Regions from separate parts of the Janthinobacterium sp. MP5059B genome, predicted to be linked through region 1. Evidence: predicted binding sites of a transcription regulator. Region 1 holds the regulator's gene; each other region holds the start of a gene.
What was found. Region 1 encodes sigma-54, which starts transcription at its own class of promoters, with help from an activator protein. Its sites were predicted from a motif close to TGGCANGNAANCTGCTTT; they were not measured.
Positions count from the first base shown of each region.

Region 2: a site for sigma-54 is predicted at 1,769-1,786, ahead of JAB1_RS12975 (EDSAP-1 family PEP-CTERM protein). Genes of this name have one in related genera too.
Region 3: a site for sigma-54 is predicted at 2,264-2,281, ahead of urtA (urea ABC transporter substrate-binding protein). Genes of this name have one in related genera too.

Region 1 is NZ_LRHX01000005.1:158,612-163,509, forward strand. Features, by position in the region: gene lptC (LPS export ABC transporter periplasmic protein LptC) at 1-337, shown strand, start outside; gene lptA (lipopolysaccharide transport periplasmic protein LptA) at 363-944, shown strand; gene lptB (LPS export ABC transporter ATP-binding protein) at 944-1,699, shown strand; gene JAB1_RS04390 (RNA polymerase factor sigma-54) at 1,704-3,182, shown strand; gene raiA (ribosome-associated translation inhibitor RaiA) at 3,252-3,614, shown strand; gene JAB1_RS04400 (enoyl-CoA hydratase/isomerase family protein) at 3,750-4,835, shown strand; gene rapZ (RNase adapter RapZ) at 4,836-4,898, opposite strand, start outside.
Region 2 is NZ_LRHX01000010.1:808-5,705, forward strand. Features, by position in the region: gene JAB1_RS12970 (EDSAP-1 family PEP-CTERM protein) at 1-606, opposite strand, end outside; gene JAB1_RS12975 (EDSAP-1 family PEP-CTERM protein) at 716-1,696, opposite strand; gene JAB1_RS12980 (glycosyltransferase) at 1,884-3,116, opposite strand; gene JAB1_RS29890 (hypothetical protein) at 3,251-3,421, shown strand; gene JAB1_RS29895 (hypothetical protein) at 3,656-3,793, shown strand; gene JAB1_RS12985 (hypothetical protein) at 3,923-4,291, shown strand; gene JAB1_RS12990 (acyl-CoA thioesterase) at 4,376-4,834, shown strand.
Region 3 is NZ_LRHX01000010.1:88,239-93,136, forward strand. Features, by position in the region: gene JAB1_RS13380 (DUF2760 domain-containing protein) at 1-465, opposite strand, end outside; gene JAB1_RS13385 (transglutaminase family protein) at 731-1,330, shown strand; gene JAB1_RS13390 (DUF4349 domain-containing protein) at 1,347-2,135, shown strand; gene urtA (urea ABC transporter substrate-binding protein) at 2,334-3,587, shown strand; gene urtB (urea ABC transporter permease subunit UrtB) at 3,710-4,898, shown strand, end outside.

The sequences.
Region 1 (4,898 bases):
GCGCAAGCTCACGCCAGGCATGCCACCGATGAACATGAATGCGGAACTGGCGCATATCGACCAGGACAATACCCGGCTGCAACTGCACCGCAATGTCGTGATCGACCGCGTGGCCAGTCCGAAGGCGCAGAACCTGACGGTCAAGACGGAAGCGCTGACGGTGTTCCCGGATGAGGAAAGAATGGAAACGGACGTGCCTGTCGATATCCTGACGGGCACCTCGCGCCTCAATGGCATCGGCATGAAAGCCAATAACGCCACCGGCGTGGTGGAAGTGCAGAATGCGCTGCGCATGGTCCTCCCGCCGAAACCGCGCCCGGCCGCGGCGGCAAAATGACAGAATGAAACAAGGAAACCATACTATGAAGAACATCTTGCTGTTGACCGTATTTTCCCTGGCCATCATGGGCGTGGCGCATGCCGAGAAGGCCGATTCCGAGAAGGAAGCCGTCATCACGGCACGTAGCGGCCACGTCGATGACATCAAGCAGGTGCGCACCCTGACGGGCGACGTCGTGCTGGTCAAGGGGACCCTGACCATGAAGGCGGGTCGCGCCGTGATCACGGAAGATCCGCAAGGCTACCAGTTCATTACCTTCTGGGCCGATCCCGGCAAGCTCGCCACCTTCCGCCAGAAGCGCGATGGCGCGGGCGACCTGTGGGTGGAAGGCGAAGCGGAGCGCGTGGAATACGACAACAAGACGGAAGTGGTGAAACTGTTTTCCAGGGCCAAGCTGACGCGCCTGGAAGGCACGAAAGTGACCGACGTGGCCAATGGCGCCTTCATCTCGTATGACAGCCGCAAGGAAGTGTTTGCGATGGAAAATTCCAACAGCGGCACCAGCACCCCGGATGGCGGCAGCGTGCGCATGGTGATCCAGCCGAAAACCAAGGCACCGGCGGCGGAGAAAGCGCCGGCCACGCCTGCGCCAGGAAAGAAATAATGGATAATACTCGTTGCGGCAGCACCCTGATCGTTCGCGGGCTGCAAAAAACCTATGGCAAGCGGCAAGTCGTGCATGATGTCTCGCTGCAAGTCGAATGCGGCGAAGTGGTGGGTTTGCTGGGCCCGAACGGCGCCGGCAAGACCACCTCGTTCTACATGATCGTCGGCTTGGTGCCGTCCGATGGCGGCAGCATCGATATCAGCGGCGTGGACATCTCCAGCCTGCCGATCCACCGCCGCGCGCAGATGGGCCTGTCCTACCTGCCGCAGGAAGCGTCCGTCTTCCGCAAACTGACGGTCGAAGACAATATCCGCGCCGTGCTGGAAATCCAGACCGTCGAAGGCCGTCCGCTGACGAAGGCCGAGATCGAGGTGCGCCTGGATAAATTGCTGGCTGACTTGCAGATTGAAAAGCTGCGCGAGAACCAGGCCCTGTCGCTGTCCGGTGGCGAGCGCCGCCGCGTGGAAATCGCCCGCGCGCTGGCCACCGATCCCCGTTTCGTGCTGCTCGACGAACCGTTTGCCGGTGTCGATCCGATCGCCGTGATCGAGATCCAGCGCATCGTGCGTTTCTTGAAGGAGCGCAATATCGGCGTGCTGATCACCGATCATAATGTGCGTGAGACGCTGGGTATCTGCGACCGTGCCTACATCATCAACCAGGGCTCGGTACTGGCGTCGGGGCGCCCCGACGACATCATCGCGAACGAGTCGGTACGCCGGGTCTATCTGGGCGAACACTTCCGCATGTAAGCCAATGAAACAATCATTGCAGCTGCGCACTTCGCAGCACCTGGCACTGACGCCGCAGTTGCAGCAATCGATACGCCTGTTGCAATTGTCTACCCTGGAATTGCATCAGGAACTAGAGCAATTGCTGACGGACAATCCCTTGCTCGAACGCCTCGATGATCCGCTCGACCGTTCGCTGCGCCTGCTGTCCGACGGTGCCTTGAGTTCCACGGCCGCGCCGGCCGAAGCGCCGCCCCAGCCGCCAGGCCAGGAGGTGCCCGCAGCGCCGGCCGAAGCGGAAACCTTTGATGGCGATGCCGGCGAGGGTCCGGCCGCCGCGGATGGCGGCGACAGCGACTGGAGCGAGGCGAGCCGGGGCAAGGCGCCCGACGACGAAGATTCGCGTCCGCAACTGGAGGCCCATCACTGCACCCTGCGCGAACACCTGATGGAGCAGATGCGCGTGACGGTGCTTGAATTGCGCGACCGCGCGCTGGTCGAGCTGATCATCGACGCGCTCGACGACAATGGCTACCTGGAAGAGTCGCTCGACGACATCCTGGCGCGCCTGCCGGAAGAGCTGGAAATCGACGCCGACGAGATGCGCACGGCCTTGTCTCTCTTGCAAAGTTTCGATCCGCCCGGCGTGGGCGCGCGCAATGCCTCCGAATGCCTGGCGCTGCAAATCAAGCGTTTGCCGCACATCGCCATGGTGACGCGCCGCATGGCCCTCGTCATCGTGGAAAAGCACCTGGCCTGGTTTGCCCAGCGCGATTTCAACAAGCTGAAAAAAGCCCTCGATTGCGACGATGAAGACTTGCGCGAAGCGCAGACGGTGATTCGCCAGTGCAATCCGCATCCGGGCGCCGTGTTCGCCTCGGACGTGTCCGATTACGTGGTGCCCGACGTCGTCGTCAAGCGCGCGCGCAATGGCTGGCAAGTCACCCTGAACAACGATGTCATGCCGCGCCTGCGCGTCAATGCCATGTACGCCAACTTGCTCAAGCAGGGCAAGGGCGAGGGCGCCATGGGCGCACAGTTGCAGGAAGCCAAGTGGCTGATCAAGAATATGCGCCAGCGCTTCGACACGATCCTGCGCGTGGCGCAGGCGATAGTAGAAAGACAAAAGAACTTTTTCTCGCATGGGGCCGTTGCCATGCGTCCCCTTGTGCTCCGTGAAATAGCTGATACACTGGGTTTACACGAGAGTACTATCTCGCGGGTAACAACTCAAAAGTACATGCTGACCCCGCACGGCATGTTCGAGTTGAAATATTTCTTTGGTAGCCACGTCGCCACCGAAGCGGGGGGCGAAGCGTCATCGACGGCGATACGGGCATTGATCGTGCAACTGACAGGAGCAGAAGACCCTAAAAATCCTTTATCCGACAGTAAGATTGCGGACATGCTGGGGGAGCAAGGCATGGTGATTGCGCGACGTACTGTTGCCAAATACCGGGAAGCGTTGAAAATTCCGCCAGTGAGCCTGCGTAAGTGTTTGTAAGTTTTTTTCGGTTCCTCTGCGGGCCGGATAGGATGGACCGCACGAACCCGATCATCTTTAGGAGTGTGTATGAATCTCACCATCAGCGGACATCATCTCGAAGTGACACCAGCCATCCGTGAATACGTACAAACGAAGCTGGAGCGCGTGAAACGTCATTTCGATCAAGTCATCGATATTGCCGTGATTCTGACCGTGGATAACCTCAAAGAGAAAGAAAAACGTCAAAAGGCTGAAGTCAACCTGCGTTTGAGCGGCAAGACTGTCTATGTGGAAAGCTTGGCGCACGACCTGTACGCCGCGATCGATACCCTGATCGACAAGCTCGATAGGCAAGTGATGAAATACAAAACCAAAGTGCAAGGGCACGGTAAAGAGGCGATCAAGCATCTGCCAGACAACTCCGAGGAAGAAGCCGTCGTCGCCGTCTAAGGCCACCCGCTTCCAGCAGTTGTGATCAACTAAGGGCGCACATCTTGCGCCCTTTTTTGCGCCTGGACCTTTTGAGCGCAATGTTCGCCGCGCAGGGGCTAAAATGTTTGCACTTTCACTTTTTTCCTGCCTGCCATGAGCGACTTCGTCCAGACTTCCATCCGCAACCGCACGGGCCATATCGTGCTCGACCGTCCGAAAGCCTTGAATTCCCTGTCGCTGGAGATGGTGCGCGCCCTGAGCGCGGCCCTGCTGGCCTGGCGCGACGATCCGCAGGTGGACGCCGTGGTGATCCGCTCCAGCAGTGAAAAAGCCCTGTGCGCCGGCGGCGACATCCGTTTCTTTTTCGATGCTGGCTTGGCCACGCCGCAAGGCGGCAGCGCCATGCTGGAAGATTTCTTTACGGAAGAATATGCTTTAAATCATTTAATTCATTTCTACCCGAAACCGTATATCGCCGTGATGGATGGCGTGGTGATGGGCGGCGGCATGGGCGTGGCGCAAGCCGGGCCGGGCAACCGCCTGCGCATCGTGACGGGCCGCACGCGCATGGCCATGCCGGAAGTCAATATCGGCTTGTTTCCCGACGTGGGCGGCAGTTATTTTCTATCCCGCCTGGCCGGCCAGCTGGGCCTGTACCTGGGCTTGACGGGCTTGACGATCAACGCGGCCGATGCCCTGTACACGGGGCTGGCCGATGTCTACCTGCCTGAGGCGCAGATGGGGGCGCTGCTGGACCTGTTCGAATCGACGCGGGGCGAGGCCTTGCCGGTGGCCATCAAGGCGCTGGCGGCGCCTTTCCAGGCCGAGGCGGGGGTATCTCCCCTGGCCACGGCGCGCACGGCGCTGGACCGCCATTTCGGCGCCCCTTCCGTGGCCGCCATCATGGCCTCGCTGGCGCAGGATGACAGCGCGTTCGCGGCCAAGGCGCTGGCGGCCATGCGCCTGCGTTCGCCCTTGATGATGTCGGTGACCCTGGAATTGCTGCAGCGGGGCGCCCACCTGGGCGTGGCCGATTGCCTGCGCATGGAGCGCACGGTGGTGCGCCATAATTTCGAACATGGCGAAGTGCTCGAGGGCGTGCGCGCGCTGGTGGTCGACAAGGACAATGCACCGCGCTGGAACCCTGCCAGCCTGGACGACGTCGATGCGGCCATGGTGGCGCGCTTCTTTGCCCCCGTCTGGCCAGCCGCGGCGCATCCGCTGCGCCACCTCGACTAATTAGCTGCGTTCGCGGTGGCGCAGGACGACGCGCTCGTTGGGGCCGAAATACTGCGCCAGCCG
Region 2 (4,898 bases), on a different contig from region 1:
GATGATGCTAAACGTCATCGCCATATTCGTGGTGGCCGCCGAGCCTGTGCCGGCCAAGGCGTCCAGGTACAGCTGCATGAAGGGCAGGGCCTGGAAGTCGAAGGCCATGGTTGCGCCCGGTTGGCCGACGACAAAATTGACGGTCATCGCGGTGCTGGAACCATTGCGTCCCGAGGCGTCGGCGCTGCCGCCGCCCGCCAGGAAGGTTTCTGCCGCGTTTACGGTGTGTGTGCTGGTCGAGCCCGGTGGAAAGGGGGGGATTTGCGAGGTGACGATTTGCGCCTCGCCGCGCGCATACGAGGCATTGCCCATGCCTTGCCGGGTAAAGTCGTTTTCTCCCTTGGTGACGGCGCCGCGTGTCGCTTGCGGCGCGTCGATCTCATTGCTGCCGCCGTTGATGATGCTGCTGCCGTTGAGCGTGGCGGTGGTGCGCGACAGGTCGATGTTGCTGAGCAGGGAGACGGAGCCGGAGGGATTGCTGATGACCAGGCCAAAGACACTGGTGTACGAATAGCCGTAGGCGGCGGCGCTGGCGGTGCCGCTGCTGGCCAGCAGCAGAAAGGCGAACAAGACCGTTGGCAGTCGGGTGCAAGAAAATGTCGTCATGAAAAATCCTCATCTCCTGATCGGCCGCGTTGTAAGGAAAACCGACAGGCTTGCTACATAAAAAAGGCGAGGAGAGCCTCCCCGCCTGTGAATCCCCCTGTTGCCTGGTTCAGGCGGCAACCTTGCGGCGACGGGCATAGCCCAGGCCAGCCAGACCCAGGCCCAGCAGAGCCAGGGTGCCGGGCTCAGGCGCGGCCTGTTTCACCAGATCCACGCTTTCCACCGCATTCAGGGTCAAGGTGTAGTTGCCGGCTGTCAAAGCATTGCTGACGGAGCTGAAGTTGCTGCCGCACGCGGTGCCGACACCGGTGCCCGTGGGCGTGCCGCAGCCGGATGGGTCGTAGGTGAACAGATTGCCGCGCGTGAGGAAATTGGTCGCCAGGCTGGTGTTCAGGTTGGCGCCATCGGCGTTTTCCGTGCCGCCCGAGATGCCCGAGCCGATCACGCCATCGGGCGTCCAGTTGAACACCGTTGCGCCGGTCGCATCCGTGATGGTGAAGGTGACGACCAGATTGGCCGTGGCGGTGGACAGCTGCCCGACCGTGCTTTGCAGGAAGACCTGCATGAAGGGCGAGGCCAGGAAATCAAAGCTCAGCGTTGCCGTGGGCGAACCGACGATGAAATCGACGGAGAAGCCCGTGGTCGAGCCATTGCGCCCGGACGCATCGGCCGTGCCGGCGGGGCCGTCCAGGTGGGCTTCGGCCACGTTCACCACCTGGGTGGAGGTGGAGCCGGGCGGGAACGAAGGGAACTGCGTGCTGACGATCTGCGCATCGCCGCGCGAATAGGTGTTGGTGGGGCCTTGCTGCGTGAAGTCGTTCTCGCCTTTGGTGACGGCGCCGACGTTGGCGCGGAGGGCATCGAGCGAGCCGGCGCCGCCATTGATGACGCTTACCCCATTCAGGGTGGCCGTGCTGCGCGAGATGGTGGTGCTGTTGGCCACCGTGATCTGACCCGTTGGCACGCCGATCACAAGGCCGAAGATGTTGTTGTAGGAATAGCCGTAGGCGCCCGCCTGTGCGCTACCTGCGGCGCACAGCATGGCCAGTGCCGCTGCGGCCGGGAGCAGTTTCAGTTTCGAGAGTTTCATTGTATTCACCTCGTGGTTGAGTGAGTCTGGAAGTCTTGCTGAGTCCTGTCGGCAGGTGCTCATGGCCAGTACCTAGCGACTTCCATGCCAACGCATGAGGCCCTTTTGAAATCAATGACTTGGCGTGTTTTTGTTGATGCGGTGCAGGCTTTGCCGGACTCGCTGTAAGAAAAACCGACGCTGCCCGTCAAGGCTGGCTGCCTAGAGGCAACGAGCCCAGCAGGGCGTGCAGATGGGGTAGCAAGCGTTGCCCTGGCACATAGTCGCGCATGGCCGTGGCCAGCTGGCGCGCCGCCAGCTTGGCCCTGCCATCGTCGAGCATGCGCGTGGCGGCATGGCGCAGGGCGGTTTCCTGGAAGCGGTCGGCGCGCAGCAGCAGGCCGGCCCCGGCCCCCGTGATGCCGTGCATGTTGAGGAATTGATCGAGGTTGCCGGCGATACCGATGACGGGTACGCCCGCCGTCAGCGCCTGCTGGCTGGTGGGGCTGCCGCCGTTGCAGATCACCAGGCTGGCGCGCCGTGCGGCCACATCGCCCGGCAGAAAGGGCGCGACATAGGCATTCGGCGGCACGGCGTCGACGCGGATGGTGCCGGCCGTGGCTGCCAATACGGTGACAGGCAGGGGCGCCAGCGCGCGCAGCACGCGCGGCAGCAATTGCCCCTGGCCGGAACTGCCCAGGGTGACATAGATGATGGGCCGTCCGCTGCTCAGTTCCGGACGCTGCCACCAGTCCGGCAAGTCGAGCGGCGGCGCCCAGATGATGGCGCCCAGGTAGTCGTGCGTGGACGGCATGGCGTGCGGCGGGAACAGTTGCGGAATATCCGCATACAAGGTGCGGTCGGCATCCGTATAGATGCGCCGCAAGTCGCTGCCCAAGGATGGCAGGCCATGGCGGCGGCGCACGCGGTTCAGGGGCACGGCATGCGAGGCGAAGGCCAGCGGGCGGATCAGGCGGAACAGGGGGGCGGCCAGCCAGATCGGCAGCAGGCTTGTCAGGGGCAGGCTGGGCACCGTGTAGTGCTGGCGCACGTACGGACTCCAATAGGCATTGCTGAGCGTAATGTAGGGAATGCGCTGCAGGCGCGCGCTGACCGACAGCGACAGGCGGAAGTCGCCGATCACGAGATCGGGCTGGACCGCATTGAGCAGGCGCAAGTCGTCTTCCACGTACGCGTGCAGGGTGCTTTCCGTGTAGACAGGCTTGCCGTGGGCCAGCGCCTGCAGGAATTGCAGCGATGAAATGCTATCGATGCGCCAGCGCCGGAAGGAGGCTTGCTTGAAACAAAAGTCATAGCCATCGGCGCAGGCAAAATGCACCTCATATTTGTCCTCGTCGAGTCCCTGGGCCAGGCTCAGGGGGCGGCCAACGTGGGCCAGGGTCACTGCCTCGGCCATAAAGAGGATTTTCTTGCGCGCCATGGGGATCGCTTGCACTCGCAGGAGAGAGACCTGCCAGGTTGGAGTGGCGCCACGCCGTTTAGTTCCCCCGTCGCGTGCCACTGGCGGGCGCCAGGATTTGGCCGCATCGGCTAGAGTGGGGCAAAGGAGGTCACATGCAAACCCAATTCCGTCCTGCCCTGTTGCGTGCGCACAGCACGCCCGAACCCGATATGCCGCCGCCGGAAGGCGATCCCGTCACGCCGCCGCCGGAAACGCCGCCCCACATCGAGCCCGTGCCCGTCGAGGAACCGACGCCGCCGCCACCGCCCGTGAAAATGCAGTGACGGGGCGCGGTGCGCCGCCGACATGGCGGTGACGGGGAGATGTGCGCCGTGTTTATTTCCGATCGGAAATGGACTGCGCGGTGGCCGCCGGCGCCACGCCATTTAAACAACAAAAACGTCAATAAATGTTGCCGAGTGGATACAAATCAAACTCTAACTGTCGAGTGTCATGCGGCCGTCACGATTCTGTTCTTATAATGAGACATCATAAAAATTCTTGTACAGGAGACCATCATGGGCAATTCCTTGCATAACAAAATCTACCTGGGCCGGCGGCCTGTGATGACCAGCAAAAACCTCGTGGCGCTGGCCCTGGCGGGCGCCGTGGCGGGTTGCGGCCTGGCCTGGCTGCTGCTGCGCAACTATAAATAAGGGCTGTCCTGCCCGTCTTCCAGTCAGCCGTCCGCCGCGCGGGCGGTGACTGATTCACGTTGCCTGTTGCCGATGCGCAGCGGGGCGCGTACCATGGGGGCCGAACACCTGGCCTTTTATGGAAAAGTAATGAAGAACGAGAAATTAACAACCGATGAATATGACGCGCTGGAGCAAGTTGCACGCGGCATCAAGACCGAGCGCCCCAGCGCTTGCGTTGCCCGCAATGCCAAGCGCCTGTCCGGCCTGAAGCTGCTCAGCTATGCACGCGATGGCCGTCTGTCCATCACCGAGAAAGCACAGCAACTGCTGTTCCTGCGCCGCTGCATCATGGGGCTGCGCGCCGTCGCCACTGATCCCCTGACCAAGCTGGAATCGGATGTGGCTTACTTCCTGGGCAAGAAAGCCCACATCGTGGCGCGCGCCGAAGGCGAAGGCTACGACATTTCCGACAAGGGCCGCGAGTCGCTGGCCGACATCGACACCCTGGGTCTGTAAGGCTCACAACCGGCCCTCGTGGCCGGTTTTCACATCTCCCCTCACTTTTAATTTCCCCCTTTGGAGAATACTTTGGACAGCGCGATGAACTGGTCGGCCCACGAACTGACGATGACGGTCTTGATGACGCCCGATATGGCCAATTTTTCCGGCAACGTGCACGGCGGCACCATCCTGAAATACCTCGACAGCGTCGCCTATGCCTGCGCCAGCCGCTATTCGGGCAGCTATGTGGTGACCCTGTCGGTGGACCAGGTGATGTTCCTGCAGCCTATCCACGTGGGCGAACTGGTGACGTTCCTCGCGTCGATCAATTACACGGGCACGACGTCGATGGAAGTGGGTATCCGCGTGGTGACGGAAAACATCCAGCAGCGCCTGGTACGCCACGCCAACAGCTGCTATTTCACGATGGTGGCTGTGGATGCCAACCGCAAACCGGTGGCCGTGCCGCCGCTGGTACTGGAAACGCCGGAACAGCACGCGCGCTTCGAGCAGGCCAAGCTGCGCAAGCTTTCGCGCCAGAAAGTGTCGAAGAAATAAGTCGTTGCGGACATAAAAAAACGGCCACCAGAGCGATCTGGTGGCCGTTTTTTATTGCTTGCCG
Region 3 (4,898 bases), on a different contig from region 1:
CGCGGAGCCGACGACGTTGCCCGTCAGGCGTACTTGGGCGCTATCAAAACCTTCCTGCAGGACGATGCGGCTGCCTTCGGCTTCCTGGCGCACGGCCTCGATGGTGAAATACTCGCGCATGACCTTGGCGCAGCCTTCATGCACCACGCGGGCGGCCGCGCCGATATCGGCATCGGCATGGCTGCCCAGGTTTTCCTGGGTGAAATCGATCAATCGCGCTTCGCGTTGCAGCAGGGCCAGCAATTGCAGGGCCGCGTCCGGCGTCGCTTCCTTCAAAATGACGGGCGCGGCGGCTGGCGCCGGGGCAGGGGCCACTGGCGCGACGGGAGCGGCGGGCGCCGCCTCGGGCAAGGCCAGCTTTTCCACGCGGGCCGCATAGGCGGCGTCCGACAGGGTGCTGAAGAAGGCGCCGAAGGCCAGCGGGACACGGCGCCAGAACGATGGGTGCGACGATGATGTGCTCATAGGAAACTCGTTTCTCTGATCTGTAGGGAGGCGTCGGCGGCGCGCCGGAGGGCAGGTCCGCTTCGCAGGGTAGTGCATGTGCCGCGCCAATATGGCCGGCTGCGTTTGCCCGCATGATACCAGCTACCGGGCCGCCGCCAAAGTCGCCGCCCCCCGCGCAGTAAGGCTGAGGCGTGGATTTTCTTTGTTCCTGCGCAAGGAAACGCTCGATTTCGTGCCGTTTCGACTAGAATCGCGCATTATCTTTTCGCATGACCTTGACGCCATGTCTACCGACTTTTCCCCGTATCTAGCCAGCAGCACTTACATCGACAGCGACCATCCTGCCGTGCGCGCCAAGGCGACTGCACTGGCGGCAGGCGCGGTGGGCGACGCCGCCATCGCGGCCCGCTGCTTTGCCTTCGTGCGCGACGAGATCGCGCATAGCTGGGACTACCAGCGCAATCCCGTCACCTGCCGCGCTTCCGATGTCTTGCAGCACGGCACGGGCTATTGCTATGCGAAGAGCCATTTGCTGGCGGCGCTGCTGCGCGCCAACGGCATTCCTGCCGGCCTGTGCTACCAGCGCCTGGCCGTGGGTGAGGTGGGGCCGTCGTTCTGCCTGCATGGCTTGAATGCCGTGTATCTGCAGGAGTTTGGCTGGTACCGCATCGATGCGCGCGGCAACAAGCCCGGCGTCGCTGCCGCCTTCACGCCGCCACGGGAACAGCTGGCCTTTCCCGTGCTCGCGCCCGAAGAGCGCGACTTGCCGGAAATCTGGCCGGAACCGTTGTCGCAGGTGGTGGCGTCCTTGACCTGCCATGCGACCGTGCAGGATGTGGCGGCGCACTTGCCCGATATCGAATTGTTGCCGCTGCAAAAATAATCCAAAGAAAGAAATCATGAAAAAAATATCCATATGCCTGTTTGGACTGTTGCTGCTGGCCGGCTGCGGCAGCAAGGGCGAGAGCGGCGGGCAGTCGAGCGCCGCGCGTCTCGAAGGCAAGGAAAAGGGCAGCGAGTTCCTTGCCTATGAACATAATGTCAGCGTCGATACGCGCGAGGCGCAAGTGCGGCCCCTGTATGAAAAAGTGGTCGCCGCCTGCAAGGCCGATACGGAAAACGGCTGCCTGCTGCTCGATTCCAGCGTCGACAGCGGCCGCTACGTGCATGCGCGCATCAGCATGCGCGCCAAGCCGGCCGGCATCAAGAAGCTCGTCGCGCTGGTCGCGGCCGAAGGCGACGTCACCAGCCAGGGCACCAAGGTGGAAGACCTGGGCCGTCCCGTGCTCGACAGCAAGAAACGCCTGGAAATGCTCAAGCAATACCAGGCGCAATTGCAAGACCTGGAAAAACGTTCGGGCACCAACGTCGATGCCCTCATCAAGGTGACCAAGGAACTGGCCACCGTGCAAGTGGAACTGGAGCAGGCGACGGCCGCCAATGCGCTGTTGATGCAGCGTATCGATACGGACTTGTTGAACGTGGCCATCAGCGCCGAAGGCAGGCAATCGTTCTGGCGGCCCGTCAAGCGCGCGCTGGGCAATTTCACGGAAAACCTGTCGGAAGGCGTGGCCAACGCCATCACTGCCATGGCCTACATCCTGCCGTGGCTGATCGCTTTCGTGCTGCTGTTCCCGCTGGGCCGCAAGGGCTGGCGCCGCCTGCGTGGAGCTCCGCGCAAGGATTGATGCCGGGATTGCTGCATCCTGCGCACCGTTTTACGGCAATTTGAAACCTGGCTGCACAGTCCTTGTGCAGCCAGGTTTTTTTTCGTGCGGCGAGCGCCGCTTGCACCATGGCGGACGCCTGCCGGTGCTGGCATGCATTCTGCTTTAACAACATGGCAGACCCAGCTCGACCCCCACGAACCCATCACAGGAGTCCCCATGACACGACGCATCATCCTGAAAGCGGCCGCCGCCGGCGCACTGGCCCTGGCCATGTCCACCACCATGCAGGCAGCCTTGGCCGCCGACACGATCAAGGTGGGCATCTTGCACTCCCTGTCGGGCACCATGGCCATTTCCGAAACGTCGCTCAAGGATGTGGCGCTGATGACGATCGCCGAGATCAATGCCAAGGGCGGCGTGCTGGGCAAGAAGCTGGAAGCCGTCGTCGTCGATCCCGCGTCGAACTGGCCCTTGTTCGCGGAAAAAGCGCGCCAGCTGGTGGCGCAGGATAAAGTGGCTGTCGTGTTTGGCTGCTGGACATCCGTGTCCCGCAAATCCGTCTTGCCGGTGTTCAAGGAACTCAACAGCCTGCTGTTTTACCCGGTCCAGTACGAGGGCGAGGAGCTGGAAAAGAATGTGTTTTATACGGGCGCCGCACCGAACCAGCAGGCGATTCCTGCCGTGGAATACCTGATGAGCAAGGATGGTGGCGGCGCCAAACGCTTCGTGCTGCTGGGCACGGATTACGTGTATCCGCGCACCACCAACAAGATCCTGCGCGCCTTCCTGAAAAGCAAAGGCGTCAAGGATAGCGATATCAGCGAGGTCTACACGCCGTTCGGCCATGCCGACTATCAAACCATCGTCGCCAACATCAAGAAATTTTCCACGGGCGGCAAGACGGCCGTCATTTCCACCATCAATGGCGATTCCAACGTGCCGTTCTACAAGGAACTGGGCAATGCGGGCTTGAAAGCCACGGACGTGCCCGTCGTCGCGTTTTCCGTGGGCGAGGAAGAATTGCGCGGCATCGATACCAAGCCCTTGCTGGGGCACTTGGCGGCGTGGAATTACTTTGAATCCGTCAAGAACCCCGTGAATACGGCCTTCATCAAGCAGTGGAAAGCGTATGCCGTGGCGCAAAAGCTGCCGAACGCGGGTTCGGTCGTGACGAACGACCCGATGGAAGCGACCTATGTCGGCATCCACATGTGGGCGCAAGCCGTGGAAAAAGCGAAATCGACGGACACGGACAAGGTGATCGCCGCCATGGCAGGCCAGAGCGTGAAGGCGCCGTCCGGCTTTACCCTGACCATGGACCCGACCAACCACCACCTGCACAAGCCCGTGATGATCGGCGAGATCAAGGCCGACGGGCAATTCAATGTCGTGTGGAAAACCAAGGAACCGATACGCGCCCAGCCGTGGAGCCCGTTTATCAAGGGGAATGAGGGCAAGCAGAAGTTGTAGGCGCTATCACCCACCAGCAAATGCCGGGGTCGGACCCTCAGGGACTAGGCGTCCCCATCCGACCCCAGTCCTCGCCTTTGGGGTAAGCGCTCGCCCCGTGCAGTTTTTCCATGGAACTTACAATGAGGTTCATCTCCAAACTGCTGGTCCTCGCCTGCCTGTTGCTATCCTCGTTCGCGCAGGCTGCCATCCCTCCCGATCTGCTCAAAGCGCTATCCGGCGACGATCCCGATACCAGGATCGCGGCCGTCGCCCAGATCGCCGCCCTGGCCACGCCCGAGGCCGCCCGGGTGCTGCAAGCCTTGCAGGACGATCAGTTATATGCGGCCCCCGACGGCAAGGTGTATATCGTCGACGGTGAACAGGCATATGATCCGGCAAGCGGCCAAGGCGTACCGCTGCCCGATGGCATCGACGGCGTGATGGTCAATAATCGCTTGCGCGCGGCCGTGGCGGGCGCCTTGTCGGGGTTGAAACTGCTGGCGCCCGAGCGGGCCACGCGCCTGGCCGCCGCGCAGGCGCTGCAGCAATCCGTCGATTCCGCACAGGTCCCCCTGATACGCACTGCGCTGGCGCAGGAAAACGATGCTGACATCAAACAGATATTGCAGGTGCTGATCGCCAGCGCCAACCTGCATGCGCCCGACGCCGCCACGCGCGAGGCCGCCGTGCAGGCGCTGGCGGGCAGCAGCGATGCGCGCTTGCTGCCCGTGCTGCAAGCCATGCTGGAGAAAGGGCCAGATGGCAAGGCCGGCGAGCCGGACGAGGCCGTGCAGCTGGCCGCCATCGAGACCATGCGCCAGATCAAGGGACGGGTGGCGCGCATGGAGTTCGCCGGCAATGTGTTCTACGGCATTTCGCTGGGCAGCGTGCTGCTGCTGGCCGCGCTGGGGCTGGCCATCACGTTTGGATTGATGGGCATCATCAACATGGCGCATGGCGAATTGCTGATGATAGGCGCTTACACGACCTACCTGTGCCAGCTGTTCTTCCGCAGCTACCTGCCTGGCTTGCAGGATGCGTATCTGCTGGCCGCCTTGCCGGCCGCCTTTTTGGTCGCGGGACTGGTGGGCGTGATGCTGGAGCGCACGGTGATCCGCTGGCTGTATGGCCGGCCGCTGGAAACCCTGCTGGCCACCTGGGGCATCAGCCTGATCCTCATGCAGACGGTGCGCACGGTCTTCGGCGCGCAAAACGTGGAAGTGGCCAATCCCGCCTGGATGTCGGGCGGCGTCACCGTGCTGGGCGGCCTCGTGCTGCCGTACAACCGCCTGGCCATCATCGCCTTTGCCATCGTCGTCGTGGCGGCCG